DNA from 2 places in the Variovorax sp. GW822-FHT04A09 genome. Region 1 is predicted to be linked to the other one. Evidence: riboswitches for the same ligand, from Rfam matches in the RefSeq annotation. Region 1 holds a riboswitch; the other holds the start of a gene.
The links. Region 1 has a riboswitch for glycine ahead of AC1RLW_RS27755 (D-amino acid dehydrogenase). Riboswitches for the same ligand answer to the same signal wherever they lie in the genome.

Region 1 (14,787 bases):
CGTTGCGCACCCACTCGCCGTTGGCGAGGTACCACTCGACGGTCTTGCGGATGCCGGTATCGAAGGTCTCGGCGGGCTTCCAGCCAAGCTCGGCCTCGAGCTTGCGTGCATCGATGGCGTAGCGGCGGTCGTGGCCCGGGCGGTCCGTGACGTAGGTGATCTGTTCCTTGTACGGCTTTCCGTCGGCGCGGGGGCTCAGCTCGTCGAGCAGCGCGCACACGGTGTTGACGATCTCGATGTTGGGCTTCTCGTTCCAGCCGCCGACGTTGTAGGTCTCACCGAGCTTGCCGGCCTCGAGCACGCGGCGGATGGCGCTGCAGTGATCCTTCACGTAGAGCCAGTCGCGCACCTGCATGCCGTCGCCGTACACGGGCAGGTTCTTGCCGGCCAGTGCGTTGACGATCATCAGCGGGATCAGCTTCTCGGGGAAGTGGAACGGGCCGTAGTTGTTCGAGCAGTTGGTGGTGACCACCGGCAGGCCGTAGGTGTGGTGCCAGGCGCGCACGAGGTGGTCGCTGGCGGCCTTGCTGGCCGAGTACGGGCTGTTGGGCTCGTACTTGTTCTCTTCGGTAAAGGCCGGGTCGGTCTTGGAGAGCGAGCCGTAGACCTCGTCGGTCGACACATGCAGGAAGCGGAAGGCCGCCTTCTGGTCGGCCGGCAGGGCGTTCCAGTAACCGCGCACCGATTCGAGCAGGCGGAAGGTGCCGAGCACGTTGGTCTGCACGAAGTCTTCCGGGCCGTGGATCGAGCGATCCACATGCGATTCCGCGGCAAAGTTCACAACGGCACGGGGTTTGTGCTCGGCCAGCAGGCGATCGAGCAGCGCGCTGTCGCCGATGTCGCCCTGCACGAAGACGTGGTTCGCGTTGCCCTTGAGCGACGCGAGGGTCTCGAGGTTGCCCGCATAGGTCAGCTTGTCGAGGTTCACGACGGGCTCGTTGCCCTGCGCGATCCAGTCGAGCACGAAATTGGCGCCAATGAAGCCTGCGCCGCCGGTAACCAGGATCATGAGGTCCCCACCTGTAGAAAAAAGTTTGCTTTACCAAAAATCAACATTCAATTATCCCATCGGTGTGAAGTGCCGATGTACAGGGCTTGGCCGGCTTGCGGGGCCCGCCTACAATCGCCAACAATTGCAGGAGAGCGGGCCTCCACGGAGGCCCTACCGAAGGCGCAAACTCCCATAAACGCTCAGGTCGGCCCGACGAAATTCCAGGCAACGCCCAGGAACTTCGGCAAGGGGTCAGTACTGCACTCATCGATACAGCCGTCTGGAGAGCCGCCACGCCATGTGGCGCACCGAAGGAGCAAACCCGCTGCGGGTGCAGCAGGGTGAATCTCTCAGGTACCGAGGACAGGGGGAGCGGCAACTTGGACATCGGTCGTCCGGTTGCTTGCTATTTTTTCAATAGCACTCCACGCCCGCCGTTCAAGCGCTGCAAACTCAAAGGTACTTGCAATGCGTGTGATCGTTCTTGGCGCCGGCCTGCTCGGCGTGACTTCGGCCTACTACCTCCAGCAACTCGGCCACGAGGTGACCGTGATCGACCGGCAGGCCACCCCGGCCGCCGAAACCAGCTTCGCCAACGGCGGCCAGATCTCGGTCAGCCATGCCGAACCCTGGGCCAATCCGAGTGCGCCGCTGAAGGTGCTGCAATGGCTCGGCAAGGAAGATGCCCCGCTGCTGTTTCGCATCCGCGCCGACATGCGCCAATGGCTCTGGGGCCTGCAGTTCCTGCGCGAATGCACCCCCACGCGCACCCGCCACAACATCGAACAGATCGTTCGTCTCGGTACATACAGCCGGGAAATGTTGCAGCAATTGCGTCGAGACACCGGCCTGAGCTATGACCAGCGCACGCAAGGCATCCTGCACTTCTACACGACGCAAAAAGAATTCGACGGCGCCCTCAAGCCCGCCGAGCAGATGCGTGCCCTGGGCTGCGAGCGGCTGGTCATCTCCGCCGACGAGGCCATCAGGATCGAACCCGCCCTCGCCCACATCCGCCCGCAACTCGCCGGCGCCACCTACACCGCCGAAGACGAGTCGGGCGACGCCAACCGCTTCGCGCGCGAGCTCGTGAAGCTGGCCGAGGCGGCCGGCGTGAAGTTCCTCATGAGCCACACGGTGACTGCGCTGCGCGAAGCCGGCGGCAGCATCGACCACGTCGAGGCGACCGACAACGAAGGCCGCTTCCAGCGCATCCGTGGCGACGCCTTCGTGCTTGCGATGGGTTCGCTGAGCCCGCTGTACGCCGCGCCGCTGGGCATCCGCCTGCCGATCTACCCGGCCAAGGGCTACTCGGTGACGCTGCCCGTGAAGGACGCGTCGAAGGCGCACCAGGTCTCGCTCACCGACGACGAATACAAGCTGGTGTTCTCGCGCTACACCTCCGAGTCGGGCGACCGCCTGCGCATCGCCGGCACGGCCGAACTCAACGGCTACGACCGCGACCTGAACCGCGTGCGCTGCGAAGCCATCGTGCGGCGCGTCGAGGAGCTCTTCCCCGGCGCCGGCGACACCGAGCGCGCGCAGTTCTGGACTGGCCTGCGCCCGGCCACGCCGAGCAACGTGCCGCTGATCGGCAAGACCAAGCTGCCGAACCTGTTCCTCAACACCGGCCACGGCACGCTCGGCTGGACGCACGCCTGCGGCTCGGGCAAGTCGATCGCGCGCATCGTGAGCGGGCTGGCGCCCGAGGTCGACTTCGCGTTCGCCGGCATGCCGGCACCCGCGCCGCGCGCCGTGCAGCCCGCACTGGGTTGACGCGGCACCTGCCCTCGGGTCACGCCTTGAACGTGACCCAGGGCTTGAGCCGCACGGCGCAGCGGATGAGCCCCGCGCTTTCCTGCGCCTCGATCACCGCGCCGATCGGCTTGTAGGCCTGCGGCGCCTCCTCGATGCGGCGCTCTTCGCGCAGCGTCACGCATTGCCAGCTGGCATCGGCGTCGTCGGGTGCGGGCCGCATCGCGCGCACTTCCTGCCGCCGCATGCGCCGGCCGGCACCATGGCTGCACGACCACAGCCAGTCTTCATGCCCCAGCCCGGTCGCAAGGTACGAGTGATCGCCCATCGACCCAGGAATCAGCGCCAGGTCGCCCGCGTGCGCCGGCGTCGCGCCCTTGCGATGGATGTTCATGCCGTGCTCGCGGAGCACCACGTTGTGCGGCACGTCGACCACCATCGTCGACGCCGTGGCGCCGAGCAATTCGGCGAAGTCCTTGCGCACCAGCTCGGCCAGCACGACGCGATTGGCCCACGCATAGCGCGCGGCCACGCCCATGGCTTCCAGGTACTCCTGCGCCAGCGGCCCGGCCAGCCCGTACAGCCCGCTCTTCGGATGGCGCAGGCCCTGCGGCCACTCGGCCCGCGCGCGGTCCATCCAGCGGCCGCCGACATGGAACCCGATGTCGCGCGAGCCGCTGTGGATCATCACCACGACCTCGCCCGCCTTGAGCCCCGCGCGGTAGGCCGCGTGCCGGTCCATCACCTGGTCGACCACCTGCAGCTCGACGAAGTGGTTGCCGCTGCCCGGCGTGCCCAGGCACGGATCGCGGAACACCTCGTGGCGCGCGCCGGTGTAGGCCGACGGTGCGTGCCGCGACTGCCCGCCGAAGCTCGCCAGGCCGATGCACGCGCCAATCTCGGCCCGCAGCCGGTCGCGGTCGCAGGCCGCCCAGAGCCCCTCGTTGCGCACGGCGTCCAGGAACGCGGCCGGCCCGTCGTCGAACAGCGCGCGAAACGCCGCCGTGTGCACCGGCACGTCGCGCCCGTTGTCGAGCAGGCTGCGCGTGAGCCGCGCGAGCAGCTGCGTCTTGTGCGGCGCCACCTGGTCCAGCGTGAGGCCGGTGGTCAGCAGGCGCATGCCGCAGTTGATGTCGGTGCCGACCGCGGCGGGAATCACGAAGTCGCCATCGGTGGCGACGACGCTGCCCACCGGCGCGACCGAGCCCGGATGGAAGTCCGGCGTCGCGCAGGCCTTGCACACGCCGTGCGCGCCGTCGGGCGAGCGCACGCTGGCGAAGGCCAGCAGCTGGTTCACGGCTTTTTCTTCCAGCGGCAGGCTCTGCGGCAGAAGCACGGTCGCCTGCGCGGCTTCGTTGCGCAGGTGATAGATGCCATCGCGGTAGTCGACGGCGATGTTCGCGCGCGAAAAGGCGCGCTGGAGTCTCGAAAAATGACTATTGGTAGGGCTGCCCATGGCTGCAATTCCATTCGGGGAAACCGTGTCGGTTTCCGGGCCCCGTCACATCGCGTGGCGGGGCGAAAGAGATCGACCGCGTGCCTCGGGGCGCGCGGATCACTCTTTCTTGCAGCAGCAGAGATTCAAGAAAGCGGGCGGATTCTATCGACGCGAAGCGCTTGCGAAAACAACGCGCAGGCGCGCGCGTCGTTTTTTCCCGTCAGTCAGCCAGTCAGTCCGGCGCGGTGAACACCGTCAGCACGCCGGTGTAGCCGTACAGGTGATGGCGCGCGATCTCGCCGGCGGCGAAGAAGCCGACCAGCGGCACGTCGCCCAGCGCATGCCGCACGATCTGCAATTCGGCGCCCGGTGCGCCGAAGTGCGGGCCGCCGCGCCCCGAGCAGCTCACGTACACCGCGCCCGCGATGCGCCGCGCGGGATGCGGCGCGGCCTCGGCCTCGCCCGCCGCCACGGCGCGCGCGGTGGCCAGCGTCTGCTCTTCGGGCTCGAGCTCTTCGCGGATCTCGGCGCAGATGCGCATCAGGTCGGCGCGCGCCGCCTGCGCGTTGCGGCGGCAGAAACTCAGCCGCATGCCGGCCTCGGCGTTGTCGGCAATGGCGATGCCGCGCCGCGTCGGGTCGAGGCCGATGATGTGGCGCACCAGCACGTCGGCGCCCAGGTCGCCGGTGCGGCGGATGCCGTCGCTGCCCGCGTCGGCCAGGCCGACCAGCGTGTTGCGCACGGCGTCGATGGCCTCCTGCGGCCGGTCCAGCGACACCTGTAGGTCGGCCAGCAGCACGTCGAGCGCCGGCTCGCCGTCGAGCGACAGCAGGAGGTTGCCGTCGGCCTCGGTGATCTCGCGCTCGCGCGCGCCGCCCGTGCGCAGCGGCTGGCAGCCCTGCGTGACGCGCGACACCAGCCGCACGCCCTCGCCGAACACCACGCCCGACAGGCCGCCCGAGAACACGCCGCCCGCGGCCCCATGGCCGCGGATGTTGCCGTTGCCGCCGACCGCGAACTGCAGCGCCCCGCCGCGGCCGGACGAGAGCCCGCCGAACAGGTAGCCGGTGTCGGTGCGCCCCGCCATCTCGCCGATGAGCTCGCCCAGGTCGGGCGTGGCCGGGTCGGCGTGCACGAGCGCGGTGTGCGCCTCGAAGCCGCTCATTTCGGAACTGCCCAGCGGCGCCACGCCCGAGAACACGCGGTACTGGTCGCTGGGCAGCGCGCACAGCATCAGGCTCAGGCCGGGCTCGTCGAAGTACTCGGCGTTGTTGGCCGACACGCCGATGCCGACGGTGCCCGACCAGTCGGTCACTTCGGGCAGCTCGGCGCTCAGGTGATCGAGGATCTCCTGCGCCTCGGCCGCGTAGTGGTCGGTGATGTAGAGCAGCCCGAGCGTCGGGTTCGACGCGTAGTCGGGCAGCGCCATCTGCGCGCGCAACTGGGCCAGCACGAGGCCGGCGGCCATGCGCCATTGCGGGTGGGTGGCATGGCCGGTGGGAAACAGTTTCATGGTGCGTACCGACCCGTGCGTCGTCGTCTGGAAAGGTGTCTGTAAGACGTCAGCGCCGGCCGGAGGTTCGCTTGCGCGCGGCGGCGGACGTGGTTTTCTTGCGCGCGGCGGGTGCCGGCGCGGCTTTTTTCGCTGCGGCCTTCTTCGCGGCGGTCTTGGCGGCCGGCTTGCGCGCCGCCGTCGCCTTGCCGATGACCTGCCCCACGGCGTCGGCCAGCGGCTGCGCCATGACCGGCACCTTGAGCTGCGCCGCGTCCTGCAGCGCCGTGCTCGCGATCTGCTGGAACTGCTCGGTGAGCGAGCCCCACCATTGCATCGGGTCGACCACGCCGGCGGCGCCGTTGGACGCTGCGGGCTTGGCGCGCGAGGTCTTCTTCGGCGCCGGGGTTTCCTCTTCTTCCGCTTCTTCCTCGGCCTCGTCGAACTCTTCTTCCTCTTCCTCGACAGCTTCCAGTTCGGGCCGCGGTGCGGGGGCCGGGGCGGGAGCCGGTGCAGGCGCCGGCGCCATGGCCGCGGCCTGCTTGGTGAACGCGCTGGCGATGTCTTCCATCCTCACGTTCATGCCGCGCAGGGTCGACAGCGTCATCTTCTGCACCTCGAGCGCCTGGATGGTCGCCTTGAGCGCGTGGCCGTTCTGTTCGAGCCAGTACTGGACGGTCTTGAGTTCCTGGATGCGCTTGTCGACCTCTTCGACGCTCATGGTCGGCGCGACCCAACTCGCCAGGCTGGGGATGCCGGGCACCGAACCGGAGCCCGCGGCGGCACCGCCGGCGAGGTTCTTCAGGAAGTCGAATCCGGGGACGAACTGGCTGAAGTCGAAGGGTTTGCTGGCGTTGCTCATGCGGGAGGTCTCCTGGCTGGGTTTTCTTGTGTTGCCAGCTTACTCCAAGCCCTTTGCAAGCGAATCAGAGCTCGTCCCTGACCCGGCTGAAAACCTTCCAGAAATTCGCGTCCTGCGAGGTCGCGAAGTTGATCCGCATCATCGTGCTCGGCGGACGGCGCGCATGGAACAGCGAGCCCGGCGCCAGCAGGTAGCCCTGGTCGAGCATGCGTTGCGTGAGCGCATCGGTGTCCACGCCCGTGTCGACCCAGCCGAACAGCCCGGCCGGCTCCGAGGCGAAGGTGCAGCCGTGCGACATGGCCAGCTTCACCGCGCGGCCGCGCGCGCCGTCCAGGCGGATGCGCACGCGCTCCGAATGGCGGCGCAGCTGGCCCTGGTCGATGCACCACGACAGCGCCCGCTCGAACAGCGTGGGCGAGGTCAGCGTGGCCAGCAGCTTGGTCTCGAGCAGCCGCTCTTTCAGCGCGGGCGAGGCGGCCAGGAAGCCGATGCGCCAGTTGGGCGCCAGGATCTTCGCGAAGCCGCTGACGTAGATGGTGCGCTGCAGCCCGTCGAGCGCACTGAGCCGCGTGGCGTGCTCGGGCGCGAGATGGCTGTAGGTGTCGTCCTCGACGATGTGGAAGTCGTGTTCGTTGGCCAGCTTGAGCACGCGGTGCGCGCTGCCCGGCGTGAGGCTGTAGCCGGTCGGGTTGTGCAGCACGCTCACGCTGACGAACAGCTTGGGGCTGTGCAGCTTGCAGTACTGCGCCATCACGTCGAGGTCGGGTCCGTCGGCGCGGCGCGGCACGGGGAGGATGCGCATGCCCAGCGCCTCGAGCCGCGCGAACTCCAGCGCCCAGCCGGGCTCCTCGACCATCACCGGATCGCCCGCGCGCAGCAGCGTGCGGCTCACGATGTCCAGCGCGTGCGTGGCGCCGATGGTGGTCACGATCTGGTCCGGCCCGGCCGGCACGTTGATGCGCACCAGCTTCTGCGACAGGCTGCGGCGCAGCGCGAGGTCGCCCGAAGGCTCGCCGTATTGAAGCGACAGTTCCTGCAGTGCCGAGGTGGTCGTCACGCGGCGCACCGCGGTCGCCAGGAAGGTCGAGGCCATCCAGTCGGGCGGGAACACGCCCATGCCCGGCTGCGGCTTGTCGCTCGGGCGGTGGAACATGCTGCGGATCAGCGAGCTGGCGTCGGCCGGCACGCGCGACGCCATCATCGGCGGCACCGCGGGCACGGCATGCGCTGGGTTGCGCGAGCTCTCGGGCGCCGGCGCCGCGTCGCGCACGTAGAAGCCGCGCTGGCGGCGCGCCTCGACCAGGCCCTGTGCGAGCAGTTGGTCGTAGGCGGCGACCACGGTGTACGGGCTCACGCCCTGCTGGCGCGCGCACTCGCGCACCGAGGGCAGGCGCGCGCCGGGTGCCAGCAGCCGGTTGCGGATGCGCTCGGCGAGGCGGTCGGCCAGCTGCCCGGTCAGGGACTGGGTGGAGGTTCGGGTCAGCATCGGATCGGGCTGCATCGCACAGAGAGCAAGAAAAGGGCGGCGTGTGTCGAAGGAATGACCAATACAGATTTCAGATTTGTTCGATCATCTGTACTGGAACTGTAATGGTCCAAAGTTTAGAGTCTGTGACATGAACTGGCAAGAATTCACCGCGCTGCTGGTGCTGGCCACGGCGATGAGCTTCTCGCCCGGCCCCAACACCACGCTCTCCACCGCCCTGGCGGCCAACGGCGGCCTGCCGCGTGCGATGCGCTTCGTGGTCGCGGTGCCGGTGGGCTGGACCTTGCTGCTCGCCATCTGCGCGGCCGGCCTGGGCGCGCTGGTGGTGGCCATGCCGCCGCTGCGCCTGGCGATCAAGGGCCTGGGCATCGCCTACCTGCTGTGGCTGGCCTACAAGCTCAGCGGCAGCGCCCAGCTCGGCAAGGCCGACAGCGCCCGCCTCTCGGTCGGCTTCGGGCAAGGCGTGATGCTGCAGTTCGTGAACATCAAGGCCTGGCTGCTGGCGCTCACGCTGGTGGCGGGCTGGATCGCCGGCCAGCCCGACGCGCTCGCGCGCTTCGCCATCGTCGCGCCCGTGATGCTGACCTACGCCTTCACCAGCAACTTCGCCTATGCACTGGTCGGCGCGCTGCTGCGCGAGTGGCTGGCCAAGGGCCGGCGCCTGCTGTGGTTCAACCGTGCGATGGGCCTGATCCTGGTCTTGACGGCCTGGTGGATGGTGGGCGTATGAAGCTCGCCATCAAGGACGAAACGCTGGGCATGTGGCTCGGGGTGGTCGGCGTGGCGCTGTTCGCCATCACGCTGCCGATGACGCGGCTGGCCACGGGCACGCAAGAGGCGCCGCAGCTGTCGCCGTGGTTCGTCACGCTCGGGCGCGCGGCGCTGGCGGGCGTGCTGTCGGCCGTCTTCCTGCTGGTCACGCGCTCGCCGCGCCCGGCGCCGCACCAGTGGAAGCCGCTAGGCATGGCGGTGCTGGGCAACTGCATCGGCTTTCCGCTGTTGCTGGCCTTTGCGCTGCGCGTGGTCACGGCCAGCCATGCGGCGGTGGTGACGGCGCTGCTGCCGCTGGTCACGGCCGCGGTCGCGGCCTGGGTGCTGCACCAGCGCGCGCGGTTGGGCTTCTGGCTCTGCGCCATCGCGGGCAGCCTGCTGGTGGTGGTGTTCTCGGTGCTGCGCGCGCAGCAGAGCGGCCACGGCTTCGGTTTCGAATGGGCCGACCTGCTGCTGGTCGGCGCGGTCGTCGCGGCCTCGGTCGGCTACATCTACGGCGCGCAGGTCACGCCGTCGCTGGGCGCCGAGCGCGTGATCTGCTGGGTCTGCGTGATGGCGCTGCCCGTGACGCTGCCCGCCACGATCGCCCTGTGGCCGCAGCAGCCTGTGGCCGCCTCGGCCTGGGTCGGCTTCACCTACGTGGGCATGTTCTCGATGTGGATCGGCTTCTTCGCCTGGTACCGCGGCCTGGCCCTGGGCGGCGCGCTGCGCGTGAGCCAGACGCAGCTGCTGCAGCCCTTTTTGTCGATCCTCGCGTCGATCCCGCTGCTGGGCGAGCCGCTCGACCTGGTGACGCTGGGCTTCGCCGCCGCCGTGGTCGCCACGGTGGTCGCGGGCAAGCGGCTGTCGCAACCGGCGGCGCCTGCCGCTGTTCCACGCGGCGCCGAGCCGCAAGCCAGGAGCTGACGACCATGACGCTGTTCAGCCATGTCACCGTCGGCTGCACCGACCTGCCGCGCGCCGCCGCCTTCTACGACGCGGTGCTGGCCCCGCTCGGCCTCATCCGCCGCCCCGTGACGCCCGACGGCGGCCCCGACGCCGCCTGCTGGATCGTGCCGGGCCAGACGCTGCCACGCTTCTACGTGTACATCCCGCTGGACGGCGAACCCGCCAGCGCCGGCAACGGCAGCATGGTCGCGTTCTGCGCGCCCTCGCCGCAGGCCGTTCATGCCGCCCACGAGGCGGCCCTGCGCCACGGTGGCCGCGACGAAGGCGCGCCCGGGCCCCGCCCCCGTTACGGGCAGGGCTATTACGGCGCCTACCTGCGCGACCCGGACGGCAACAAAATCCATGTCGTGCACCGTGGCGACATCCCGCCATCCTGACGACACACTCAGACTCACCTCTCATTCGCCAGAAAGAAGAAAGCCTCCCATGAACTGGAAACTCGCCGCCCGCGCCGCCAAGATGAATCCTTCGGTGCTGCGTGAAATCCTCAAGGTCACCGAGCGCCCCGGCATCATCAGCCTGGCCGGCGGCCTGCCCTCGCCCAAGACCTTCCCGATCCAGGAATTCGCCGACGCCTGCGCCGAAGTGCTGCACAACGACGGCCAGGCCGCGCTGCAGTACGCCGCCAGCGAAGGCTATGCGCCGCTGCGCCAGGCCGTGGCCGACATGCTGCCCTGGGGCGTCGACGCCTCGCAAGTGCTCATCACCACCGGTTCGCAGCAGGGCCTCGATCTCGTGGCCAAGGTGCTGATCGATCCGGGCAGCAAGGTGCTGGTCGAGACGCCCACCTACCTGGGCGCGCTGCAGGCCTTCGGCCCGATGGAGCCGCACCCCGTGGGCGTGGCCAGCGACGACGACGGCGTGATCGTCGACGACCTCGTGAGCAAGGCGGCCGACGCGCGCTTCGTCTACCTGCTGCCCAACTTCCAGAACCCCACCGGCCGCACCATGACCGAGGCGCGCCGCGCCGCCGTCTCCGCTGCCGCAGCCGCCGCCAACCTGCCGATCGTCGAGGACAACCCCTACGGCGAGCTCTGGTTCGACGAAGCCCCGCCGCTGCCGCTGGCCGCGCGCAACCCCGAGGGCGTGATCTACCTGGGCTCGTTCTCCAAGGTGCTGGCGCCGGGCCTGCGCCTGGGCTTCCTGGTGGCGCCGAAGGCCATCTTCCCCAAGCTGCTGCAGGCCAAGCAGGCGGTCGACCTGCACACGCCGATCTTCACGCAGCGCATGGTCTCGGCCGTGATGAAGGACGGCTTCCTGGACCGCCACGTGCCCACCATCCGCGCGCTGTACAAGCGCCAGCGCGACGCGATGATCGCCGCGCTGCACCGCGAGATGGCCGGCCTCGACGTGAAGTTCAACGCCCCCAAGGGCGGCATGTTCCTGTGGGCGCGCCTGCCCGAGGGCATCGACACCGTGACCCTGCTGCCCAAGGCCGTGGAGCGCAACGTGGCCTTCGTGCCCGGCGCGCCGTTCTACGCGGGCGAAGGCGATCCGCGCACGCTGCGCCTGTCGTTCGTGACCGCCAGCGTCGAAGAGATCGACACCGCCATCGCCGCGCTCGCCGTCACGCTGCGCGAAGAGCTGGCGCTGCTGGCCCCCGCCCACGCCTGACAAAGCCGACGACGATGCACATCGCCATCCTCACCTTCGACGGCTTCAACGAGCTCGACTCGCTGATCGCGCTCGGCGTGCTCAACCGCGTGAAGAAGCCCGGCTGGCGCGTGACGCTGGCCTCGCCCAGCGCCACCGTGACCTCGATGAACGGCGTCACGGTGCACGCCACCGCGACGCTCGAGGCGGCTTGCGAGGCGGGCGCGGTGATCGTCGGCAGCGGCATCCGCACACGCGAGATCGCCGCCGACGCGGGCCTGATGGGCGTGCTGCGCGGGCTCGACCCGTCGCGCCAGCTCATTGGCGCGCAATGCTCGGGCACGCTGCTGCTGGCCAAGCTCGGCCTGCTGGGCACGGTGCCCGCCTGCACCGACCTCACGACCAAGCCGTGGGTGCAGGAAGCCGGCGTCGAGGTGCTCAACCAGCCCTTCTTCGCGCAGGGCAACGTGGCCACCGCGGGCGGCTGCTTCTCGGCGCCCTACCTCGCGGCCTGGCTCATCGCGCGCACCGAAGGCCTGGAGGCCGCGAAGAGCGCGCTGCACTACGTCGCGCCGGTGGGCGAGAAAGACGACTACGTGGCGCGCGCGATGCGCAACATCGAACCGTACCTGCAGGCCACGGCCGACGCCCTCTGCGCACAAGGACACTGAACACCATGCTCAACATCTGGGGCCGCATCAGTTCGATCAACGTGCGCAAGGTCGTGTGGTGCGCGCAGGAGCTCGGGCTCGACTTCCAGCGCACCGAGGCCGGCGGCAAGTTCGGCGTGGTGCAGACGCCCGAATACCGTGCGCTCAACCCGAACGCCATGGTGCCCACCATCGACGACGGCGAAGGCGCCGAGCGCGTCACGCTGTGGGAGTCGAACGTCATCGTGCGCTACCTGTGCGCCCGCTACTCGCACGGCACGCTCTACCCGAGCGAGCTGCCCGCGCGCTTCGACGCCGAGCGCTGGATGGACTGGCAGCAGACCACGCTCAACCGCGCCAGCCGCGACGCCTTCGTGCAATGGGTGCGCACGGCGCCCTCGGAACGCCAGCCCGCGCTGATCGCCGCGTCGGTGCGCGAGAGCGAGGCGCTGTTCGCCATGCTCGATGCGCACCTCGCGCAGCGCCCCTACATGGCCGGCGAGCGCTTCACCATGGCCGACATCCCGATCGGCTGCGAGGCGCACCGCTGGTTCGGCCTGCCCGGCGCCGAGTACCGCCGGCCCGCCTGGCCGAACGTCGAACGCTGGTATTCGGAACTGCTTTCCCGCCCGGGCACGCGCGGCGTGCTCGACCTTTCCCTCGAATGACCCTGATGAAATCCCGCCCCTTCAAGCAAGTCGACGTCTTCACCGCCACCGCCTACTACGGCAACCCGCTCGCGGTGGTGATCGACGGCCAGGACCTGGACGACGCCGCCATGCAGCGCTTCGCGCAGTGGACCAACCTGTCGGAGACCACCTTCCTGCTGCCGCCGACCGACCCGGGCGCCGACTACCGCGTGCGCATCTTCACGCCCGGCGGCGAGCTGCCCTTTGCCGGCCACCCGACCATCGGCAGCTGCCATGCGTGGCTGCAGGCCGGCGGCAAGCCCAAGGTGGCGGGCCGCGTGGTGCAGCAGTGCGGCGCCGGCCTCGTGCCGCTGCGGCGCGACGGCGAGCGCTTGGCCTTTGCCGCGCCGCCGCTCAAGCGCAGCGCCCCGAGCCCCGCGCTGCTGGCCAAGGTGGCCGGCGCGCTGGGCCTGAAGGCGCAGCAAGTCATCGCGGCGCAGGTGCTGGACAACGGCCCGGTCTGGTTCGGCCTGCTGCTGAACGACGCCGACGCCGTGCTGGCGCTGCAGCCCGACCACCGCGCGCTGAAGGAACTGGGCGTGAAGGCCGGCGTGGCGGGCGTGCCCTCGGCGCACGACACCTCGCTGCTCATCGGCCGCTCGAACCGCGAGGCGCGCGCCTTCGGCAACCGCCCCGCCACGCCGAACGACGACGGCGCCAAGATCGACCTCGAGGTGCGTGCCTTCGCCGAGCCCATCGGCGTGCAGGAAGACCCGGTCACCGGCAGCCTCAACGCCAGCCTGGCCGAATGGCTGATCGCCGACGGCCACATGCCCGAGCGCTACCTGGCCGCGCAAGGCCAGTGCCTGGGCCGCGCGGGCCGCGTGCACATCGAGCGCGACAGCGACGGCACGATCTGGGTCGGCGGCGATGCCGTGACCTGCGTCGACGGCCACGTCACCCTCTGAACAAAGGCACGCCATGGCCCCCGCCGAAATCGACCACCTGGTGATTGCCGCCGCCTCGCTGGCCGAGGGCGTGGCGTGGTGCGAGGCCACGCTCGGCGTCACGCCCGCGCCGGGCGGCGTGCACCCGCTGATGGGCACGCACAACCGGCTGCTGAACATCGCGAGCGCCGCGTTCCCGCGCGCCTATGCCGAGATCATCGCGATCGAACCCGGCAAGGCGCCCTCGCGGCCGAAGACGCACCGCTGGTTCGACCTCGACGACGCCGCGCTGCAGGCCGCGCTCGCGCAGCGCGGCCCGCGCCTCATTCACTTCGTGGCGCGAGTGCCCGATGCACACGCCGCCACGCAGGCGCTCGCGCGCGAGGAGCATGCGCACATCGACCGCGGCCACCTGCTCGAAGCCTCGCGCGACACGCCGGCCGGCCGGCTCGAATGGCAGATCACGGTGCGCGACGACGGCCAGCGCCTGTTCTACGGCGCGTTGCCCACGCTGATCCAGTGGGGCGCGGTGCACCCCACCGACGCCATGCCCGCCTCGGGCCTGGCGCTGCGTTCGCTGCGCGTGGCGCATCCGCGCGCGCCGGCGCTGTCGGCCGCGCTCACGGCCATCGGCATGGGCAGCCTGCCGGTCGATGCCGGCCCGCCCAACCTCGTCGCCGTGCTCGAAACGCCGCGTGGCCCCGTCACCCTCGAATCGCAAGGACTCTGACTCTCATGCTCACCCTGACCGAAATCGCCTGGTTCGCCCTCGCCTCGCTGCTGCTGGCACTCACGCCGGGGCCGAACATGATCTATTGCGTGTCGCGTACGCTGATCCAGGGCCGCCGCGCGGGGCTCATCTCGCTGGGCGGCGTGCTGATGGCGTTCCTGGTGCACCTGTTCGCCGCGGCGCTGGGCCTCACGGCGCTGCTGTTGGCGGTGCCGGTCGCGTTCGACGCGATCCGTTTCGCCGGCGCGGCCTACCTGATGTGGCTCGCGTGGCAGGCGGTCAAGCCCGGCGGCAACGCGCCCTTCGAGGCCCGCACGCTGCCGGCCGACCCGCCGGCCAAGCTGTTTCGCATGGGCTTTCTCACGAACCTGCTGAACCCGAAGGTGGCGATGTTCTACCTGTCGTTCTTCCCGCAGTTCATCCACCCCGAGCGCGGCTCGGTGCTGCTGCAGAGCCTGCAGCTGGGCATGGCGCAGATGGCGAGCAGCGCGCTGG
Region 2 (14,787 bases), on a different contig from region 1:
TTCATCGGCGAGCAGCTGGTGGCCGACTACACGCGCAAGGGCTTCGTGCAGGGGCGCAGCGTGCGCCTCATGACGGTGAGCGTGCGCCCCGGCCTGCCCAACGGCGCGGCCTCGGGCTTCTTCAGCGGCATGATCCGCGAGCCGCTCGCCGGCCTGCGCGCAGCCTGCCCGGTGCCCGACGAGACGCCCGTGGCCATCGCCTCGCCGGCCCGGACCATCGAAGGCATCGTGCGCGCCGCCGAAGCCAGCGACGCCGACTGGGGCCCGCGCACCGCGCTCAACCTGCCCTCGCTGGCCACCACCGTGGGCGAAATGGCCGCCGCGCTCGAACGCGTGGCCGGCCGCGCCGCCACCGACCTGCTCGACCGCACACCCGACGCCGCCATCCGCCGCATCGTGAAAACCTGGCCCGGGCGCTTCGACACGCCGCGCGCGCGGGCCCTCGGGCTCACGGCCGACGAGAGCTTCGACGCGGTGATCCGCGCCTACGTCCGTGAAAGTCCCGACGCGGTCAAACTGGTTATTGGTGCATAGTCATTTCCTGACCTGCGCCTGACGCGCTTTCGACCCCCAACTCCCCGGAGACACCATGAAATTCGGCCACATCGCCGCCGCCTGCCTTTCGCTCGCCCTGGGCACCGCCGCCTTCGCGCAGCAACCCACCGTTCTCAAGATCGGCTATGCGACGTCCAAGGAATCGCATTACGGCGTGGGCTCCACCGTGTTCTGCGAAGAGGTCGAGAAGAACACCCAGAACCGCTTCAAGTGCCAGCACTTCGCCAACTCGGCGCTGGGCGGCGAGCGCGAGCAGATCGAAGCGATCCAGCTCGGCACGCAAGACCTGCTGAACACCTCGACCGGCCCCGTGGGCAACTTCGTGCCCGAGGTCAAGATCGTCGACATCCCCTTCCTGTTCCGCGACTACGACCATGCCCGCAAGGTCATGGACGGCCCCATCGGCCAGGACATCCTGACCAAGTTCCCGAGCAAGGGCATCATCGCGCTGGCCTGGACGGAAAACGGCTTTCGCCACATGACGAACAGCAAGCGCGACATCGTCAAGCCCACCGACGCGGCCGGCCTGAAGATGCGCACCATGGAAAACAAGGTGCACATGGACGGCTACCGCACCTTCGGCATCCTGCCCACGCCGATGGCCTTCCCGGAACTGTTCGGCGCGCTGCAGCAAGGCACGGTCGACGGCCAGGAAAACCCGATTCCCGTGATCCTGTCCTCGAAGTTCTCGCAGGTGCAAAAGCACCTGTCGCTCACGGGCCACGTCTACTCGCCGGCGCTGCTGCTGCTGTCGCCCAAGGTGTGGAACAAGCTCTCGGACGCCGACAAGAAGGTGTTCACCGAAGCGGCGAAGAAGGCCTCGATCGCACAGCGCAAGAAGGTCAACGACGACGAGAACAACGGCATCGCCCAGCTTGAGAAAGACGGCATGAAGGTCACGCGCACCGTCGACGGCGCGGCCTTCCGCGAAGCCCTGAAGCCGGCCTACGTGGGCTACGCCAAGGAATTTGGCGCCGACAACATCAAGAAGATCACGGACGTCAAGTAAGACCGCTCCGATCCGACCGCGCCCGGCCCGCCTCAGTGTGCCGGGCGCTTCGCATTTCCGACACCACAGAGAACCACAACGTGCAAGCCTTCGAGCGCTACTTTCTCGCCGCCAACCGGTGGGCGCTGATCCTCCTGCTGGCGGCCATGTCCGTCATCATCTTCACCAACGTCGTGCTGCGCTACACCACGAACCAGTCGATCGAATGGGCCGAAGAGGTGTCGCGCCACATGATGATCTGGCTCACCTTCCTGGGCGCCGGACCGGTGCTGCGCTACGGCGGCCACATCGCCGTCGAGAACCTGCAGGACGCCCTGCCCCGGCCCGCGGCCGTGGCGGTGCGCATCGTGGTGGCCGGGCTGCTGTTCGCCTTCTTCGGCTTCATGGTCTGGTACGGCTGGCTCTACATGGAACGCACGATGTTCCAGCTCACCGCCGTGACGCAGATTCCGTTCGCCTACATCTACAGCGCGATGCTGATCGGCGGCGTGCTGCTGATCGTGCACTGGCTGCTGGTGGTGCGCGGCTACGTGCTGAACCGCGAGTTCGCGTCGGACGCGCATTTCGACGCCAACGCGTCGGCCTCGCTGTAAGGAGAAGACCATGGATGCCAGCATTGTCCTGATCGTCTCCGCCTGCGTGTTCCTGGCCATCGGCGTGCCCGTGGCCTTCGCGCTCGGCCTGGCCACGGCCGCCACCCTGATCCTCGCGGAAAGCTACCCGCTGATGGTGCTGCTGAAGGAAACCTTCACCGGCATCGACAGCTTTCCGCTGATGGCCGTGCCCTTCTTCATCCTGGCCGCCGAGCTCATGAGCGGCGGCTCGCTCACCGAGGTGCTGCTGCGCTTTGCGGGCCAGTTCGTCGGCCACCGCCGCGGCGGGCTGGGCTACACCAACGTGGTGTCGCTGACCTTCTTCTCGGGCATCTCGGGCTCGGCGCTGGCCGACGCGGCCGGCCCCGGCTCGATGCTCATCAAGATGATGGACAAGGCCGGCTACGACCGCTCGTACGCGGCGGCGCTGACGGCCTCCACGGCCATCGTGGGGCCGATCATTCCGCCCTCGATCATCATGATCATCTACGCGCTGCAGGACGAGACCGTGTCGGTCGGCCAGCTGTTCGTGGCCGGCATCGTGCCGGGCATCCTGATCGCGGTGGCGATGTGCGTGGTGAACTTCTACGTCTCGAAGAAGCGCAACTACAAGGGCGACGGCCAGACGCCGCCGCTGCGCGAGATCCTCGTCACGACGTGGAAGGCGATTCCCGCGATCCTGCTGCCGGTGGTGATCCTGGGCGGCATGCGCGCCGGCTGGTTCACGCCCACCGAGGCTTCGGTGGTGGCGGTGTTCTACGCGCTGGTGTGCGGCAAGTTCATCTACCGCACGCTCGAGTGGAAGATGCTGCCCGACATCCTGTCGCGCTCGGCCCTGCTGTCGGCGTCGGTGCTGATCATCATCGGGCTGTCGGCCTCGTTCGCCTGGGTGCTGACCATCGAGGGCATTCCGCAGCAGATGGCCGAATGGCTCATCAGCATGAACCTCTCGCCGTGGATGTTCCTGATCATCGTCAACGTGTTCCTGCTCTTGTTCGGCATCTTCATCGAGCCGCTGCCGGGCGTGATGGTGCTGGCGCCGATCCTTGCGCCCGTGGCGATCAAGCTGGGCGTCGATCCGGTGCACTTCGCGATGATCGTGATCTTCAACCTCACGCTGGGCATGATCACGCCGCCGGTGGGCGGGCTGCTGTTCGTCACCTGCAACGTGTCGAAGGTGCCGATGTCGGCGCTGGTGAAGGAGCTGGTGCCCTTCCTGTGGGCGCACGGCGCGGTGCTGATGCTGCTGACCTTCGTGCCGATGCTGAGCACCTGGCTGCCGCGCGCGCTCGGGTTCAAGTAGCGGCGCAGGCCGCTCCCGCCCCCCGCCTTCACCCGCCTCAGGCCGGCGGGTGCAGGTACTGGCTCGGCGGCATGCCGAGCGTGCGGCGGAACATCGCGGTGAAGGCGCTCGGGCTCTCGTAGCCGTGCGCCAGCGCCACCTCCAGGATCGACGCGCCCGCGGCCAGCCGCGGCAGGCTCAGGAGCAGCCGCGCCTGGCGGCACCACGCGCCGAAGGTCATGCCGGTCTCGCGTTCGAACAACCGGGCCAGCGTGCGCGCGTTCATGTGCAGCCGCACGGCCCAGCCGTCGAGCGTGGCGGGCTGCGCGGGGTCGCGGATCAGCGCCTCGCACAGCGCGGCCAGGCGTGCGTGGCGCGGCATCGGCACATGCAGCGACAACGCGGGCGCGGCCTCGATCTCGTCGAGGATCAGCTCCATCACGCGCTCGTCGCGCCCGCCCGGCGGGTAGTCCAGCGGCAGCGACACGGCCGCCACGATCAGCTCGCGCAACAGCGCACCCACATGGATCACGCGGCACTCGGCCCCCAGGTCGGCGCGCGTGCCGGGCTCGACGAAGACGGTGCGCATCTTCACCTCGCCCGCCATGCGTATCTGGTGCGTCATGCCCGGCGGCACCCAGACGCCGCGCCCCGGCGGCACCACCCAGCTGCCGGCCGCCGCGCCGACCATCATCACGCCCGAGATCGCATGGATGAGCTGCCCGCGCCGGTGCGCATGCGGCGGAATGAAGGCGTCGCCCGCCGGATCGGTGGCCAGCACGGCCACCGCGCGCGGGGTCGATTCGCCCTCGTCGGGGCGCAGATTCAGTTTGTCCATTTCACGACGATGTTTGCACATTCGTAGCAAGAACATCTTTCCGTGTCTTCCTACGATGGCTTTTCCTCCCTTTTTCTCAAACCGGACATCGAAGAAAGAAGCCATCGCATGAACACGCGCCGACTCGGGCTGCTCACCGGCACCCATGCCGTCAACGACCTCTACCAGGGCCTCGTGCCCGCGCTGCTGCCCTTCATGGTGCTGGAGCGCGGCTACAGCTACACGGCCGTGAGCGGCCTGATGCTGGCGGCCACCGGGCTGTCGAGCGTGGTGCAGCCGCTGTTCGGTCTGTATGCCGACCGCCACCCGCGCGCCTGGCTGGTGCCCGTGGGCTTCCTGGTGGCGGCGCTGGGCGTGGTGCTGGCGGGCCTGAGCCAGAGCTACCTGCTGACCTGGATCGCGGTCGCGCTGTGCGGGCTGGGCATCGCGGCCTACCACCCGCCCGCCACCGTGGCCGCGCGCGCGGCCGGCGGCGCCTCGCAGAAGGCGATGAGCGTGTTCTCGGTGGGCGGCACCATCGGCGCCTCGTTCGCGCCCGTGCTGGCGGCCACGGTGGTCGGCGGCGGCAGCCTGTCGCGCAGCTATCTGCTGGGCATTCCCGCGGTGGCGATGGGCGTGGTGTGGGTCGCGGCCAATGCGCGGCGCAGCGCAGCCGCCCACCACGCGGCCACGGCGGCGCGCGCCGCGCAGGCCCGCGCCCAGGTGCTGAAGCCGCACAACGACTGGCGCGCCTTCAGCCTGCTGGTCGCGACCATCGTGGGCTGGTCGATCCCCTACGTCACGGTGCTGTCGATGCTCTCGCTGCGCATCACGCGCGACCTGCACGGCAGCACCTTCCAGGGCGCCGCGGCGCTCACCGCCTTCACCGCCGCAGGGGCCGTGGGCACGCTGGCCGGCGGCTGGCTCGGCGACCGCATCGGGCGCATGGGCACGATCCGCTGCGGCTACCTGCTCGCGCTGCCGGCCATGGCGGGCCTCGTGCTCGCCTCCACGCCCGGCGCGGCGCTGGCCTGCACCGCGTGGCTCGGCATGAGCATGTTCCTGCCCTTCGCCGCGCAGGTGACGCTCGCGCAGGACTACCTGCCGCGCAACCCGGCCACCGCCAGCGGCATCACGCTCGGTCTTGCGCTCTCGGTCGGCGGGCTGGTGTCGCCGCTGTTCGGCCTGCTGTCGGATGCGCGCGGGCTCGGCGTGACGCTCACGGTGGTGTTGTGCGTGCTGTGCGTCGCGACCGTGCTGGCCTTGCGGCTGCGCAACCGCACGGTGCAGGTGATGGCGGGCGAGGCTGCGGCGGCCTGAGCTCTGCCCCGCGCACCCGGTGCACAGGGCACCGGGTGCTTCCCGCAGCGAAATCAAGGAGGAGCCGAAGGCGGGGGACATTCGCGGAGGGAAGTACCCGGTGTCCTGTGCACGCGCCCTGAACCACGGACCACCGAAATCCGTGGGCGATTCAACGCCGCACGCCTCCTCTTTCACTGCCAGAATCGACGCAAGCTTCGACGTCGAGCCTGACAGACAAGAAGAAGGAAAGAGAAGGACGCCATGCACCGAATCGTCGCCCAGGGCAGCAGCCTTGTCGCTGCCGGCTTGCTGGCCACCGCCGGTATCGCGGCCACACCGGCCGCCGCGCCCGTTGCAGCCGTTGCACCAGCAGCCGCCCCCGCCAATCCCACCAATCCCGTCACCCACCTCGCCGAAGTGGAAAGCGCCGTGCGCGCCTGGGCCGCCGCCTGGTCCGCGCGCGACGTGGAGCGCTACCTCGCGGCCTACGCGAGCGACTTCACCCCCGCGCGCGGCCAGACCCGCGAGCGCTGGGAGGCCGACCGGCGCGCCCGCATCACGGGCAAGTCGCGCATCAGCGTGGGCATCGAGGGGCTGGTGATCAGCGTTCAGGGCACCTCGGCCAGCGCGCAGTTCCGGCAGGTCTACAGCGCCGACGCGCTCACCGAGACCGACCGCAAGACCCTCGAGCTGCAGCGCGTGGGCCCGCGCTGGCTGATCCGCAAGGAGAGCGCGGGCAACTGACGCGCGCCGCCTTGTCCCTGTAAGGCAAATGGTTCACGAAGATGTCACCACTTGCAACGATGCTGCAGCCTTCGACCTCCGAAAGCTGTGGCCGCCATGTTCCCCACCAAGACCGAGAAGGCACGCGACGAACTCCAGGCCGGGCAGCGCACGCTCAGCCAGCGTGAGCGCGCCCTGCTGCTCATGGCCGACGGCCGGCGCTCGCTGACCGACTTCAGCCCGCTGTTCCCCAGCCGCGTCGAGGCCGAGCAGGCGATCCAGGGGCTGATGCAGCGCGGCTACCTGCAGGTTGCGCGGCCGGTCGCGCCACCGCCTGCACCGGCCCCCACGCCCGTCCCCGCCGCCGAGCCGATCCAGGTCGCCACCTCGGCCGACAGCTTCGACGGCAAGCGCTCGCTGGCCACCACGCGCATGTTCCTGTTCGACATCTGCGAGCGCATGTTCGTGCGCCGCGACCCGCGCTTCGCCAACCAGATGCGCGACGCCCTGCGCGAGGCCCGCGACCGCGAGGCCATGCTGACCATCGCCGCGCTGATGCTCTCCGAGATCGAGAAGGCCGCCGGCCCCGAGCGCGCCGACTCGCTGCGCGAGCGCATCGACAAGCTGCTGCCGCCGGCGGAAACCGTGCACTGAGCCGCCAGCCCCGGCCCCGCGATCCACTACACTCGCCGGGTCAGGAGAGAGCCCCGCGCGACGGGGCCGCCGAAGGCGCAGGGGTTCCCCGAACGCTCAGGCAAAAGGACTGACAAGACGCCGGCAACCACCGGCGTTTCCTTGCTGGAGAGAGGCCGTGGCATTGCATGCGGCCCACCGAAGGAGCAAACCCCGATCGTGGGGCGAATCTCTCAGGTAAAGCGGACAGCAGGGGTGGCCCGTGGCGTTGCAGCCATGGATTTCGACTGCCCCTTTGGAGTGCCCCGTGGCCGCTTCCTCCGCTTCCGACGCCCAACTTCTCAAGACCCCGCTGTACGACCTCCACGTGGAGCTCGGCGCCCGCATGGTGCCCTTCGCCGGCTATTCCATGCCCGTGCAGTACCCCGCCGGCCTCATGGCCGAGCACAAGCACACGCGCGATGCGGCCGGCCTGTTCGACATCTCGCACATGGGCCAGCTGCGCCTCGTCGGCCCCGATGCCGCCGCCGCGTTCGAAACCCTGATGCCCGTCGACGTGGTCGATCTGCCCGCCGGCAAGCAGCGCTACGGCCTGCTGCTGAACGACGAGGGCGGCATCCTCGACGACCTGATGTTCTTCAACGAAGGCAATGGCTCGCTCTTCGTGATCGTGAACGGCGCCTGCAAGGTGGCCGACATCGCCCACATCCAGGCCAGGATCGGCGCGCGCTGCCAGGTGCAGCCCCTGCCCGACCACGCGCTGCTGGCGCTGCAGGGTCCGCAGGCCGCCGCCACGCTGGCGCGCCTGTCGCCCGGCATCGAGCGCTTCGTGTTCATGACCGGCGGCGCGGTGCAGATCGGCGGCATCGCGGCCTTCGTCACCCGCAGCGGCTACACCGGCGAAGACGGCTTCGAGATCTCGGTGGCCGCCAAGGATGCCGACGCCCTCGCCCGCCTGCTGCTCGCGCAGCCCGAGGTGAAGCCCGTCGGCCTGGGCGCGCGCAACTCGCTGCGGCTCGAAGCCGGCCTGTGCCTGTACGGCAACGACATCGACACCACCACCACCCCGGTCGAAGCCTCGCTCAACTGGGCGATCCAGAAGGTGCGTCGCGCGGGCGGTGCGCGCGAAGGCGGTTTTCCGGGCGCGGCCAAGGTGCTGGCCCAGCTGGCCGCCGTCGCCTCGGGCGCGGCCGGCCACACCGACCACAAGACGCTCACGCGCAAACGCGTCGGCCTCGTGGCACTGGAACGCATCCCGGTGCGCGACGGTACGCTGCTGCAGTCGCTCGAAGGCCACGACATCGGCGCCGTCACCAGCGGCCTGCTCGGCCCCACAGCCGACCGCTGCGTGGCCATGGGCTACGTAGCCGCCGCCTTCGCCGAGCCCGGCACGCGCGTGCAGGCCATCGTGCGCGGCAAGCCGGTGCCGATGGAGGTCTCGACCATGCCCTTCGTTCCGACGCGCTACTACCGCGGCTGACCGACACTGAACCCCGCAGACCCGGCTAGGCTCTGCACCCCGATTCCATTTTTTCCACGAGGAGTTTTTTCATGAGCATCAAATACACCAAGGACCACGAATGGGTGGCGGCCGAAGGCGGCGCCGCCACCGTCGGCATCACCGTGCATGCGCAGGACGCGCTGGGCGACGTGGTGTTCGTCGACCTGCCTGAAGTGGGCAAGACCTTCGCGCAGGGCGAAGTCGCCGGTGTGGTCGAGTCGGTGAAGGCCGCCGCCGATGTGTTCATGCCCGTGTCGGGCGAGATCACCGAAGTGAACGAAGCGCTGCGCGCCGACCCGTCGCTGGCCAACAGCGACCCGCTGGCCGCCGGCTGGTTCTTCAAGGTCAAGCTGAGCGAGCCCGCGCAGCTCGACGCCCTGCTCGACGCCGCCAGCTACGACAAGTTCGCCGCCGAATCCTGATCCGCTGAACAGCAGCTTCCTCGCACCTTCGTTCCTTCTCCCCGAGCCTTCACCGCCATGCCGATTCCCGCCCTTCCCTCTTTGCAAGAACTAGAGAACGCCGAAGAATTCCTCGCCCGCCACATCGGCATCGATGCGGCGGACGAGGCGCGCATGCTGCCGGTGATCGGCTCGGAAACGCGCGCGGAGCTCATCGACGGCATCGTGCCCGCAGCCATCCGCCGCGCCCGGCCGATGCGCCTGCCCGCGCCGGTCACGGAGGCCGACGCGCTGGCCGAGCTGAAGACGCTGGCGTCGAAGAACAAGGTGTTCAAGAGCTTCATCGGCCAGGGCTATTACGGCACGCACACGCCGGGCGTGATCCTGCGCAACATCCTGGAGAACCCCGCCTGGTACACCGCCTACACGCCCTACCAGGCCGAGATCTCGCAGGGCCGCATGGAAGCCCTGCTCAACTTCCAGACGATGGTGTGCGACCTCACGGGCATGGCCATCGCCAACGCCTCGATGCTCGACGAGGCCACGGCCGCCGCCGAGGCCATGACGCTCGCCAAGCGCAGCGTGAAGAGCAAGAGCAACGTGTTCCTCGTGTCGGGCGACTGCCATCCGCAGACCATCGAAGTCATCAAGACGCGCGCCGCGCCGCTGGGCATCGAGGTCAAGGTGAGCACCGTGTCGGAAACGCTGCCGCACCTGATGGTGAGCGGCGAGTTCTTCGGCGTGCTCGCGCAGTACCCCGCCACCACCGGCCACGTGCACGACCTGCGCCCGCTCGCGGGCCACGCACACCAGTGCGACGCCGCCTTCATCGTCGCGGCCGACCTGCTGGCGCTGACGCTGCTGGTCGCCCCCGGCGAGTTCGATGCCGACATCGTCTGCGGCACCACGCAGCGCTTCGGCATGCCGCTGTGCAACGGCGGCCCGCATGCCGCCTACCTCGCCTGCCGCGATTCGTTCAAGCGCTCGCTGCCCGGCCGCCTCGTCGGCGTGAGCGTCGACACGCACGGCCAGCCGGCCTACCGCCTCGCGCTGCAGACGCGCGAGCAGCACATCCGCCGCGAGAAGGCCACCTCGAACATCTGCACCGCGCAGGTGCTGCCGGCCGTGGTCGCCAGCATGTACGCCGTGTACCACGGCCCCGACGGCCTCACGCGCATCGCGCAGCGCGTGGCCGTGCTCACCGCCATCCTCGCCAAGGGCCTGTCGCAGATGGGCCGCGAGCCGGTGAACACCACCGCCTTCGACTCGCTGACGATCCGCACCGGCGACGACACGGCCGCGATCATCGAACGCGCGCAGGCCGGCGGCGTCAACCTGCGCCAGCGCCTGCAGCAGCACCTGGGCATCTCGCTGGACGAAACCACCACGCGCGCCGACATCGAGACCCTGTGGGCCCTGTTCGTGCCCGCCGGCACCGCGATGCCGCGCTTCGACGAGCTGGCCGCCAGCACCACGCCGCTGATTCCCGAGGACCTGCGTCGCACCAGCGCCTTCCTCACGCACCCGGTGTTCAACACCCACAAGAGCGAAACGGCGATGCTGCGCTACATCCGCAGCCTGTCGGACAAGGACCTCGCGCTCGACCGCAGCATGATCCCGCTGGGCAGCTGCACCATGAAGCTCAACGCAACCAGCGAGATGATCCCCATCACCTGGCCCGAGTTCGCCAACATCCACCCCTTCGCGCCCGCCGACCAGCTGCAGGGCTACGCCCAGCTCGACGCGCAGCTGCGCGCCTGGCTGTGCGAGGCCACCGGCTACGCGGGCATCAGCCTGCAGCCCAACGCGGGTTCGCAGGGCGAGTACGCGGGCCTGCTGGCCATCAAGTCCTTCCATGAAGCCAAGGGCCAGGGCCACCGCAACATCTGCCTGATTCCCTCCTCGGCCCACGGCACCAACCCGGCCAGCGCCCAGATGGTGGGCCTGCAGGTGGTGGTGACGGCCTGCGACGCGCAGGGCAACGTCGACATGGACGACCTCAAGCGCGCCTGCGAGAAGCACAGCGCCCACCTGGCCGCCGTGATGATCACCTACCCCAGCACGCACGGTGTGTTCGAAACGCGCGTGAAGGAACTGTGCGAGCTCGTGCATGAGCACGGCGGCCGCGTGTACGTCGACGGCGCCAACATGAACGCGCTGGTCGGCGTGGCCGCGCCGGGCGAGTTCGGCGGCGACGTGAGCCACCTGAACCTGCACAAGACCTTCTGCATTCCGCACGGCGGCGGCGGCCCGGGCGTCGGTCCGGTCTGCGTGGTCGAGGACCTCGTGCCGTACCTGCCGGGCCATGCCACGGCCGGCGTGCCCTCGAACGGCGTGGGCGCCGTGTCGGCCGCGCCGCTGGGCAATGCGGCCGTGCTGCCGATCAGCTGGATGTACTGCCGCATGATGGGCGCCAAGGGCCTGCAGGCCGCGACCGAAACGGCCATCCTGAGCGCCAACTACATCAGCGCGCGCCTGAAGGACCACTACCCCACGCTGTACGCGAGCCCCAACGGGCACGTCGCGCACGAGTGCATCCTGGACCTGCGCCCGCTCAAGGACACCAGCGGCGTCACCGCCGAAGACGTGGCCAAGCGCCTGATCGACTACGGCTTCCACGCGCCCACGCTGAGCTTCCCCGTGCCCGGCACGCTGATGGTGGAGCCCACCGAAAGCGAACCGCTGGCCGAGCTCGACCGCTTCGTCGACGCGATGATCGCCATCCGCGGCGAGATCCGCCGCGTGGAAGAAGGCGTCTGGTCGAAGGACGACAACCCGCTCAAGCACGCGCCGCACACCGCCGCGAGCCTGCTCGGCACGGAGTGGAGCCACCCGTACTCGCGCGAACTCGGCGCGTTCCCGCTGGCCGAACTCAAGCAGGCCAAGTACTGGCCGCCGATCGGGCGCGTCGACAACGTCTACGGCGACCGCAACCTGTTCTGCAGCTGCGTGCCGGTGGGCGAGTACCAGGAAACCGAAGAGGCCTGACGAAGGCGAGGCGGCGCCAGCCGCCCGCCATTCAGCCTTCGCGGCGGTACATCGCCCACTTCACGGTGAGCAGGTCCGCGGCGATCTTCGCGGCGTTCACGCCCACGTAGGTTTCGGACGGATCGAAGGCGAAGGCCGCCTGGTAGCGCTTGATGTGCGCGTAGTCCCGATCGAAGGTCATCGGGCCCATGAGTTCGGTCGGGTCGGTGCCGGCGGGAAGCGCCAGGAATTTCCCGGGGTCGGTGGTGCTCTGGTAAAGATCGACGCTCATCAGGTTCATGGCTTGCCCTCGAAGTCGTAGGCGCAAATCATCTCGACCCTTCGCGCCGCATGCAATCGGCCCGCGCCTACAGGGCGTGCAGGCGGGGCGCTGTCAGTGCATCGCGCCTCAGGGCTGCTTCTTCTTCGCGATCTCGCCGGTGGCGATCTGCGCGCGCAGCCCGCGCAGGCTGGCCTTCATCTTGCGCTCGTTCTCGGGCCCCATGCGCACCAGGATCTTCTGGCCGGCCGAGAGCGATTCGAGCTTCGGATCGGCGTACTCGTAGCGCACCCAGGGCCGCTGCGAGGGGATGTCGCCCTTCACCTCGACCAGCTTCACCTGCACCGGGCCGGTGGGCTCAGGCGCCTGCAGCAGGTGGTCGATCACGGCGATGAAGCGGTCATTGAAATAGCGGCCCGGATAGCCCAGCTCTTCGTACGCCTGCTGGAACAGCGGGTACAGCCGCGCATATACCGCTGCTGCCTTGGCCGGATCGACCGACCCCGCCAACATCACGATGCCGTTGTAGCGCGCGGCGTTGTTCGCCGCGATGGTCTGCACGCCGCCCTGCTGTGGCCCCTCGGTGATGAAGCGCTGCGGCGCGGGCTGCACGGGCCACTTGCTCGCGGGCGCCTGCTCGCGCGGCAGGTTGTCGACGGTGGCGACGAAGCGCCGCACCACGCCGTCGGACTGCAGGTAGGCCGCCACGGCCTTGCCGCCCAGCAACTCGGTGAGCGCCTTCATCACGCGCGCGTCGGAACTGCCCAGCGCGGGCAGCGCGGCATCGGGCGGGGCCAGCGCCTCGACCGGGTTCTGCGGGCCCTTCGGCTCTTCGGCCTTGGGCGGCTCGGGGGGCGCGTCGTTCGGCGCGACGGCCACGGGTGCGGCCGGCAGCGGCGCCAGTTGCTGCTGCTGGTACCAGCGCCAGCCGAAATAAGCCGCCACCAGCACGACCAGCGCCAGGCCGACGATGGTGCCCATCGGCGCTTCCTTGCGGGGTCGGAATTCAGGGGTGTCGCGGGGGGAGTCGGCGTCGGACATGGGCGGTTTCCTTTTGCGAAGGGCAGTGGGGAGACGAAAGGCAATGGTGCACCAGGATGGCCTGCACGGCCCGCACGATCGCCACGTTCTCGTAACCCCCTGTGACGCCCCACCCGCGCCGAAGTTCAGTCGCTCACGCTGTCACTCGCCGCCGATGCGCACCACGTGCGCTTCGCGCGGATCGACGCGGCCTGCGTGCAGGTCGGCGATCACGGCCTGCGCATGCGCGAAGCCGCGGCCCTGCGCCAGCGTCATCCAGCGGTTGCCCGGGCGGCTCAGCTCGGCGATGAAGCGGCCCTGCGCGTCGTTGAAGCGGCGGTTGACCTCCTGCGGGCCCCAGTCGGCATTGCGCTTGCGGATCTGCACGGGCGCAAAGTAGAGCTTCGGCGTGGGGCCGGGCAGCGCGCTGGTGTCGCCGAGGAATTCGGTCTTCTGCGCCGAACCCGCATAGCAGTCGTACACCAGCGATTCGCCGAAGTGGTGGTGCACGGTGGCGCGCAGCGCGTCGTGGCCCGCGAAGTCGACGTACAGCGTGGGCACGTCGGCCGCGAGCGTGGCGATCTCGCCGTAGGCCACCGTGCGGTCGTAGCAGCCCAGCGCCTCGACGAAGGCGCGGTTGCCTTCCGACGTGGCGGCGATCAGCTGCAGGCCCTCGCGGCGGCCGAGGCAGAAGGCCGTGCCGAACGCCGTCTTGCTCGATGCGCTCGACACCACCACCTGCGTCGCGCCGAAGAAGGCGTTGTCTTCGAGAAAGTCGGCCAGCATGAACGAGGTGATGAACAGCGGGCGCACCAGCATCTGGTAGTCCTCCAGCGCGGCGACGTAGCCCGCGTCGTGGCTGCAGCGCATGTACTGGTTGTAGGCCGACACCAGCTCGCTGCGGTGTGGCGCGCCGTCGTAGAAGCCGCGCGGCGTCACGCGCACCGGCTGCATGCGCAGGTGGCTCGCAATGGGAAAGTAGCCGTAGAAGCGCTCGCCCACCGCCACGCCTTCGACATTCGACGCCACCACGTCGGCAAAACCCCAGGCCGGCATGTGGCCCCAGTCGGCGTCGCCGGTGGGAAAGAACTGCCAGTACTTCATCACCGCATCGCCGAAGGCCGCGTAGGTGATGTTGTTGGTGGTGAGCGAGAAGCGCTCGATCTGCATCAGCACCTCGCCCGGCTGCAATTTGCCGGCGTCTTCCGAAGTGACGATGCGGGTGGTCCCGAGTGCGTTCTTGCGCGTTTCGAGGCGGGTTAAAGTGAATGCGTTGTTCATTCGCAAACTGTAGGACGGCCCGCTTCGCCGCGGGTTCGGAAACCCGGTCCATGCCCGCCGCACCCCGCTCCAAGCCCCTGAAACGCCCCACGCAGGCGCGCGGCAAGTTCACCGTGCAGGCCATCTACGACGCCTTTGTTCGGATTTGGCGCGCGCAGGGCTGGGAAGGCGTGACCACGCGCGCCGTGGCGCTCGAAACCGGCATCGCGGTCGGCACCTTCTACGACTACTTTCCCGACAAGGAAGCCCTGCTCTCGGGCTATGTGCGCCACTGCGTCGAGGCGCTGCTGGCGCAGCTCGACGAAGAGGTGATTGCGCCACCCGACATCGGCTGGCGCGAACGCACGCAGCGCCTCGTGCGCCTCACCTGCGACACGCGCATCGACGGCTTGCCCGCCTTCGACCACGAGATGCTGATGCTCG

Region 2: linked by a shared signal. The riboswitch ahead of gcvT (glycine cleavage system aminomethyltransferase GcvT) and the one ahead of AC1RLW_RS27755 (D-amino acid dehydrogenase) in region 1 are both predicted to bind glycine.

The regions. Positions count from the first base shown of each region.
Region 1 covers NZ_JBXAMV010000007.1:87,388-102,174, reverse strand. Annotated here, with positions in the region: gene rfbB (dTDP-glucose 4,6-dehydratase) at 1-1,009, opposite strand, end outside; glycine riboswitch at 1,127-1,217, shown strand; glycine riboswitch at 1,262-1,368, shown strand; gene AC1RLW_RS27755 (D-amino acid dehydrogenase) at 1,460-2,767, shown strand; gene AC1RLW_RS27750 (RtcB family protein) at 2,787-4,202, opposite strand; gene AC1RLW_RS27745 (FIST signal transduction protein) at 4,417-5,697, opposite strand; gene AC1RLW_RS27740 (PhaM family polyhydroxyalkanoate granule multifunctional regulatory protein) at 5,747-6,538, opposite strand; gene AC1RLW_RS27735 (aminotransferase-like domain-containing protein) at 6,603-8,024, opposite strand; gene AC1RLW_RS27730 (LysE family translocator) at 8,155-8,754, shown strand; gene AC1RLW_RS27725 (DMT family transporter) at 8,751-9,701, shown strand; gene AC1RLW_RS27720 (VOC family protein) at 9,713-10,120, shown strand; gene AC1RLW_RS27715 (aminotransferase-like domain-containing protein) at 10,170-11,357, shown strand; gene AC1RLW_RS27710 (DJ-1/PfpI family protein) at 11,372-12,007, shown strand; gene AC1RLW_RS27705 (glutathione S-transferase family protein) at 12,013-12,654, shown strand; gene AC1RLW_RS27700 (PhzF family phenazine biosynthesis protein) at 12,660-13,583, shown strand; gene AC1RLW_RS27695 (VOC family protein) at 13,597-14,292, shown strand; gene AC1RLW_RS27690 (LysE family translocator) at 14,298-14,787, shown strand, end outside.
Region 2 covers NZ_JBXAMV010000001.1:1,686,979-1,701,765, forward strand. Annotated here, with positions in the region: gene denD (D-erythronate dehydrogenase) at 1-534, shown strand, start outside; gene AC1RLW_RS07590 (TRAP transporter substrate-binding protein) at 590-1,564, shown strand; gene AC1RLW_RS07595 (TRAP transporter small permease) at 1,645-2,157, shown strand; gene AC1RLW_RS07600 (TRAP transporter large permease) at 2,168-3,460, shown strand; gene AC1RLW_RS07605 (AraC family transcriptional regulator) at 3,498-4,277, opposite strand; gene AC1RLW_RS07610 (MFS transporter) at 4,386-5,576, shown strand; gene AC1RLW_RS07615 (L,D-transpeptidase Cds6 family protein) at 5,820-6,302, shown strand; gene AC1RLW_RS07620 (hypothetical protein) at 6,399-6,935, shown strand; glycine riboswitch at 6,967-7,057, shown strand; glycine riboswitch at 7,070-7,174, shown strand; gene gcvT (glycine cleavage system aminomethyltransferase GcvT) at 7,222-8,394, shown strand; gene gcvH (glycine cleavage system protein GcvH) at 8,466-8,837, shown strand; gene gcvP (aminomethyl-transferring glycine dehydrogenase) at 8,895-11,804, shown strand; gene AC1RLW_RS07640 (hypothetical protein) at 11,836-12,084, opposite strand; gene AC1RLW_RS07645 (DUF3014 domain-containing protein) at 12,193-13,104, opposite strand; gene AC1RLW_RS07650 (DUF2855 family protein) at 13,246-14,364, opposite strand; gene AC1RLW_RS07655 (TetR/AcrR family transcriptional regulator) at 14,415-14,787, shown strand, end outside.